DNA from 2 places in the Paenibacillus sp. NPDC055715 genome. Region 1 is predicted to be linked to the other one. Evidence: riboswitches for the same ligand, from Rfam matches in the RefSeq annotation. Region 1 holds a riboswitch; the other holds the start of a gene.

Evidence for each region. A riboswitch is a leader RNA that binds a small molecule or an ion and turns the genes downstream of it on or off. The one in region 1 is predicted to bind FMN.
Region 2: it holds a riboswitch for FMN, as region 1 does, so the genes downstream of both, ACWGOO_RS08600 (DMT family transporter) here and ribE (riboflavin synthase) in region 1, are expected to answer to the same signal.

The regions. Positions count from the first base shown of each region.
Region 1 is NZ_JBSHGA010000004.1:244,864-248,260, forward strand. Features, by position in the region: gene ribH (6,7-dimethyl-8-ribityllumazine synthase) at 82-546, opposite strand; gene ribB (3,4-dihydroxy-2-butanone-4-phosphate synthase) at 594-1,286, opposite strand; gene ribE (riboflavin synthase) at 1,315-1,980, opposite strand; FMN riboswitch at 2,314-2,487, opposite strand; gene ACWGOO_RS09680 (IDEAL domain-containing protein) at 2,554-3,021, opposite strand; gene ACWGOO_RS09685 (thiamine pyrophosphate-dependent enzyme) at 3,243-3,397, opposite strand, start outside.
Region 2 is NZ_JBSHGA010000003.1:321,899-325,295, forward strand. Features, by position in the region: gene ACWGOO_RS08595 (carboxylesterase/lipase family protein) at 1-588, shown strand, start outside; gene ACWGOO_RS08600 (DMT family transporter) at 683-1,633, opposite strand; FMN riboswitch at 1,806-1,950, opposite strand; partial or broken gene ACWGOO_RS08605 (ABC transporter permease) at 2,189-2,362, opposite strand; gene ACWGOO_RS08610 (response regulator transcription factor) at 2,392-3,099, opposite strand.

The DNA.
Region 1 (3,397 bases):
TATATACGTCATCGCCTTGCTTAACAATCCAATCCCTTTTCTCGGCTATAGTTATGTCGTTCTATTCAGGTATTCGTAAAATTAAAACTGCTTGCCCAGATTCGCCATCTCAATCGCAGCCAGTGCGGAATCCCAGCCTTTATTACCAGCCTTCGTACCTGCACGCTCAATAGCCTGCTCAATGTTTTCCGTCGTCACTACACCGAAAATAACAGGCACACCTGTTTTCAGACTGCTTGCCGCCACACCCTTGGCCACTTCATTACAGACGATATCATAGTGCGAGGTAGAACCACGGATCACCGTACCCAGCGTAATAACAGCATCGTATTTACCGCTCGCAGCCATTTTTTGAGCAATCAGTGAAATTTCAAAAGCGCCTGGCACCCAGGCTACATCAATCTCATCTTCCTGCGCTCCATGCCGCTGAAGTGCGTCGATTGCACCGCTTAACAGCTTACTTGTAATAAACTCATTAAACCGGCCCACCACAATACCATACTTTAAACCATTCGATACGAGATTACCTTCCAGAAAACGTGCCATATGAATCAACCTCTCTTTTTTTAAAATAATGAGTTACACAACTGTACTTACAATGACAAACGACGACGATAATCAATCAAATCCTGAATACTGATCAGCTTCAAATGATGGTTCTTGGCGATCACTGCCAAATCAGGCACCCGAGCCATGGACCCATCTTCCTTTATAATTTCGCAAATGACCCCGGCAGGTTTGGAGCCGCAAAGCCGGGCCAGATCAACAGCCGCTTCAGTATGACCCGCACGCTGCAAAACACCCCCATCGCGGGCGATTAGCGGAAACATGTGACCAGGCTTGCGGAAATCGCTCCCCACGGCTGCTTCGTCGGTCAGCGCACGCACGGTCAATGAGCGCTCGACTGCTGAAATCCCCGTTGTCGTCTCTCTATGATCCACCGACACGGTAAAGGCTGTGCCGTGGAAATCTGTATTCTGCTCCACCATCGGCTGCAAACCCAGTGCCTCGGCTCTTTGCTCTGTAATCGGCATGCAGACCAACCCGCGGCCTTCGGTAATCATGAAATTAATGACCTCTGGGGACGCTTTTTCAGCCAGAGCGATAAAATCGCCTTCGTTTTCCCGTTGCTCATCATCCACCACGATCACGACTTTACCGTTTTTTAGATCCTCCAGCGCTTCTTCAATGGAATCCAGACGAATTTCCACTTCCTGCTTTAACACACCATACTCCACTACGTCAGCCGCTATATTTGAATGGCTCTCTCTGCTCCCCGTTTCCATTATGCTTTCCTCCTTATTTCTTGTGGCATCAGGCAAAGCCGTGTTTCGCCAAATAATCCAGGCTCATAGGAGCTTTCTCCGTTCCCTCCGTCGCCGCTGATCTTCCGTAATTCAAAAGCTGCTCTACATATTTACCTAAAATGTCGCATTCAATATTGACAGTGTCTCCCTCACGTTTGGCTTGTAAGGCCGTTTCGGATAAGGTGTGGGGGATGATGGATACAGCAAAGGTATCTCCCGTACGCTGTGCAACTGTGAGGCTGATACCGTCGAGTGTAATCGAGCCTTTAAGAAGAATATATTTGAATATTGCCTGATCTGTAGGCGCAACTTCGTACACAACCGCATTCTGATCTGATGTCACCCGACCAATCGTGCCCGTTCCATCCACATGTCCTTGCACGATATGCCCTCCAAACCTGCCGTTCGCAGCCATGGCCCGTTCCAAATTGACTCGGCTACCGGATTTCAATTCTTTCAGATTGCTGCTGCGAAAGGTTTCAGGCATCACATCAACCTTAAAATCCTTAGTGCCCACCTGTGTTGCGGTCAGACAAACACCATTCACGGAAACACTGTCTCCTATTTTCAAATCGCCCAATACCACAGAACCCGCAATGCTCAGTACCATCGCTTCTCCGCTTCTGGAAATCTGCTGAATGCGTCCCACTTCCTCGACCAATCCGGTAAACATGCCTTCACTCCTTTCCATCTAAAGTTCAGTTCATCCTTAATTCATCAGCCGTAAGCGCAAAAAAAAACCCAGTCCGGATAACATCCGTCATGGGGGTGATGAGAGTCAAATTTGCAGTATACAAACGCTGTCCAAATACAAATTGAGACCGCATGAATGATAATTTTGCCAATAGAAAGCATGACTGACCATACAACCAAATACGCTCAGAGCGCCTGCAAAAAAAAGCTTGAAGAACAAGCAATCTTCCGTATGCTGCCTGCAACGAAATAAGCCGTACGTACAATTAAATATGCTAAAAATCGGCACATGTCACGTCATGCACATGCGCTTCGTATCCTTCTCTCATCCAGACTATACTGTCGGTCCCGGAATTGCACCAGGTCCACCTTCTGCTGATCGTTCAGCATCCGGGTCACGGACTAAGTCGCCCTGTTTATCGCAGAAGCGATTTACAGACACGTCATCACCGCCGGTGGGGAATTGCGCCCCGCCCCGAAGGATCTTGCTCTTATTCAATTGAATTAGCATAACTTGTTACGTATATTAGCACCGACTTCTAAAAAAAGCAAGTTAACTGATAGACGCTTCTGCTTTTGTTTTGACATATTGGCTGGAAAGCTCTTCAAACCAGGCTCTATCATTCATGTGAAGCGCCAGATCAATCAGATCGGCCAGTTCTTCGATTCCGAGCTGCGTAGCATGATCGAACGTAACGACCGCTGAAGCGGTTGGTTCAAGGCCACCCTCCGCGCATATGTCGTAATCCAACCGTACATCAACATACCCATCGATAAACTCGCATTTCAGAAAATAAATAATCTCGCACATTAAAATGGGACGCACCTGCATTTCCAGCACACAATCCATCACCTTGGCGGAATAATGCTGGTTCGTCAGCGTAAATTTGTGTTCCGTCGCTGCTAGCGATGTCCGTCCAAAGTCATCCGTAAATTTAAGTTCCACTGGCGTGATATTCATGACCTTAGGAATTTGCTTCTTTATAATTTCTATTATTTCAACTGCATTCAGCTTAATCATACCTGCACCTCATTGCATCTTAAAATTCAGGGAAAGCTCTAATTCAACATGTTTCACATAGGCCTTTACTCCTATATCGGAAATCATTACCTGATTTTTTATGCTTCATTCCATAAACGACAAAAAAGATTCTTCGCGCAACAAGCGCAAAGAATCTTGATCGAATCGGTACCGCAGCATCCTATAATTATGTTCAACGTTTATTATGCAAAAAAACTGGATTATAGCTCCGAAATTTCATGTTTCTTTTTCAGAATATTCCAGCGGCGTTCAATCTCCTGCTCAAAAGTAGCCAGCGTGGCTTCCTCCTTGAGAAGATGTTTTGTTTTGCCCATTAATTTGAGCCATTCTGCGGCTGGAATCCGTTTTCCCTTGT
Region 2 (3,397 bases), on a different contig from region 1:
GGATCAGCAAAGCAGGTATCTGTTCTGATCGGAACAAATTTGCATGAGGGTGCTTACTTTATTCGCAAGGAATCCCATCTGATGAACAAGTCGACGGCGAGTCAGGCATTGGAAATGATGACGGGCATGTCAGATGTTGGTGAGCTGACGGAACCTTTTCCTGTTACGATTGAGGGACAAGCGCAGATGCTAACGGATCTGTTTTTCTGGCGGCCTGCCCTGGCTCTAGCAGTTGCACAAACGGTGCATGCCCCGGTGTGGATGTACCGTTTTGACTGGACGCTGCCGGGGCATCCTGTATTCGGAAAAGCAGTTCACTGCGCGGAAATTGCGTTTGTTTTTGATAATCTGGAGCTGCTGGGCAAGCTCGGATTGGACGTTCATCCGCCTATGCGGACGCTGGCTCACGATATGCAGCAGGCATGGGTTGCTTTTGCACGTGACGGAAAGCCTGTGCTGCCGAAAGGGGAGTGGCCGGTATACAACAGGGAAACACGGGCTACGACCATTTTTCATCAAGACATCTCGGTGCAGCATGACCCGGAAGGAGAGAGACGCCGCCAGTTGACCGGACAGATGAGTATCTGAACCCGGTATTGAGATATCATTGAACCGCCTGACATCATAAAAGCCTTTGCCCGTATTTGTATACGGACGAAGGCTTATTTAGGCTGAACAGGTACTATTCATTTTTTTGCTGTCGAGAAATCATAAAGAGTGTAATCCAGATCAGCATAAAGCCAGTCAATTGCGATACCGTAACAATCTGCTGAAAAGCGATCCAGTTAATCACGACACCGACCATGGGAAAGCTTAATTCTGCCATCGTGGCATAAGACGCTTTGGTCGTGCTCAAGCCCTTGTAATACAGCAGCAGGCTGAGAAGACCCGGAAGCAGCGCCTGCAACAACAGATTAATAATCACAGCTGCGCCCGCCCATGTGCCAGCAGGCATATTCCAAGGTGCATGCTCCACAGAGGTGAGAACAATCAGCAGAGGGAGAGCCATCATGAAGCGCAGGGAGGTCACAGTCTCATATTTCATCGAACGAAGCAAGTAGCTTCCCATCACTGTCGAACCGCCCCACAGGATCGCTGCTCCTAGTGCAAGCAGACTGCCGACGTGGACGAAATCATGAACATGTCCGAAAGGGAGCGACCAGCCGAAGGTAAGAAGATACGTTCCGAACAAAGCCACGATCATTAATATTCCAAAATTACGCGGCAGCATTTCCTTCAATATAACGCGGGCCAGAATAATAGCGACCAACGGTTGAAGCTTCTGGAGCAGCAGCACAGCGTTAAGATCACCGTTGCTGAGTGCCATCGTGAAGATCACGCTGGCCAGAGCCGAGCCGCCCCACGAGACGAACAAGATAGCCAAAATCTGACGAAGCCGTACCGCTTTAAGCTCCTCGCGATGCTTCCACAGCACTGGGGCAAGGGCGATAAAGAGCAGCACATGCTCCATCAGCACAATTTGTGTTGAAGTAAATGATTTGAGCAAAATAATGCGAAACAGCGGGTCCGCGCCCCACAAGGCTGCTCCAATCGCGACTAGCCAAAAACCACTTTTCATGTGGGAGCTACGCTCAAAACCTTTGGATGTTAGTACAGTTGATGATTGACTCATACTCAATTAGCTCCTTGCGAATACAGGACCGGTGGCACAAAAACCCCCGTCCATGGCGTTAGGCCATGCAAGACGGGGGTTGATCAAATAAACTTGCCGCTTTATGCAAGTTAAATGAAGTTGCTGTAAAACCAATAACGCAGCATTCATCCACTTTGCGGCATGTTCATACTTCGATCTTCTTCCATCCGGACTTTACCGTCGGCTTTGGCATCTCACCAAATCAGTCCGTATCTTGTTGCCAGATACAGAGTCGCGGGCTTAGCTCCATGAGCCATACCGCCGGTTGGGAATCACACCCTACCCCGAAGATCCTTATTCCGTTTTTTAATTTCTCCTATAGGATATACCTGTTTTAGAATGAAGTCCAGTGAAAAATATGTGTACCTCGAACAAAGTTTTCATTTATTTTTTGAAAGCATTTTGCAAAATTACATGTTACGAGGTAATATCCGTATACTTGATGCGGCGGATGGCTGCATGCTACGAGCATTCCCAACACGGCAAAGCCGATCTGCACAAGCGCAATGGAGCTAAGTACATAAGATTTCCGGGTTTGGCGACCATCAGCTTTTTGCGGTCAATCGGGTACATGAACAAGATGTTAATCGACTTGGACTTAAATTCGCCCACAATAAAGCGGCACAGCAGGACAGAGGCCCAAATAATAAACGTGGCTCTGAACAGATAGTCCAAGAGGTCCAAAAGCTCAGCGTACTGTGTAAATTGTCCATTCAGAAAAGCTCCCGATGTTCATATCACCCGTTCTCCCATTTGTAGCCGACACCCCATAAGGTCTTGATATGAATGGGGTGGGAGGGGTCTTCTTCGATTTTCTCACGTAAGCGGCGAATATGGACGTTAATCACGTTTTCGTCACCCATATAATCCTCTTTCCAGATAAACCCGTATAATTGCGCTTTGGTAAATACACGGTTCGGATGGGTAACAAATAGCTTCAGAATATCAAATTCTTTGGCTGTTAGATGAACCCGAACCTCGCCTTTACGAACCATAAAATGTTCGAAATCAATGTGCAGACTTTCGTAGGTCAGGACTTTTGCTTTCGGCTGTTCTTCCTGCTGTTGCTGGCGTGCATAGGTAGTGGCTCTGCGGATCGCGGACTGTATACGTGCCATCAATTCTAGCGTCGAAAAAGGTTTGGCCACATAATCGTCTGCCCCGAAGCCCAGTCCAAGCGCTTTATCCACAGCGCTGTCCTTGGATGACATAATCAGGATCGGCACGGCGCTATTGGAACGGATTCGGCGTATTACCTCCATACCATCAACCTTGGACATCATCAGATCCACGAGAACTAGATCGTAGGTATTACGTTCAAAGGCAAGAAGCCCTTCTTCGCCGTCATAGACGGTGGTTAATGTGTAACCTTCCTTGGTTAGCGCTTTGTGCAGCATTTTGGCGATGGATGTATCGTCTTCAATTAGAAGTATGTGTGTGTTCATAGGTGTGTGGCACCTCCTGAGTTATGGGGATCAGTTCATAAGTGGTATTGTTACGTGAACTTATTATATAGCGGTTTGGACGGGATTTCCAGGTATACTCAATAAATTAAGAATTGCAATGAAAATATCAGAGAGGCAATGAAATAAGTATTTCCAAAAGGAAGCTTATATACAAGTTTTCGAACGGAGGTTAGAAAGACATCGAATGTTAAGGTTCTAGTCAAACTTTTTAGATTAAATAAAGAATTGCAAATTTAAATACACTAAGTGTTAATGTCATTGAAATTGACCTAGAAAA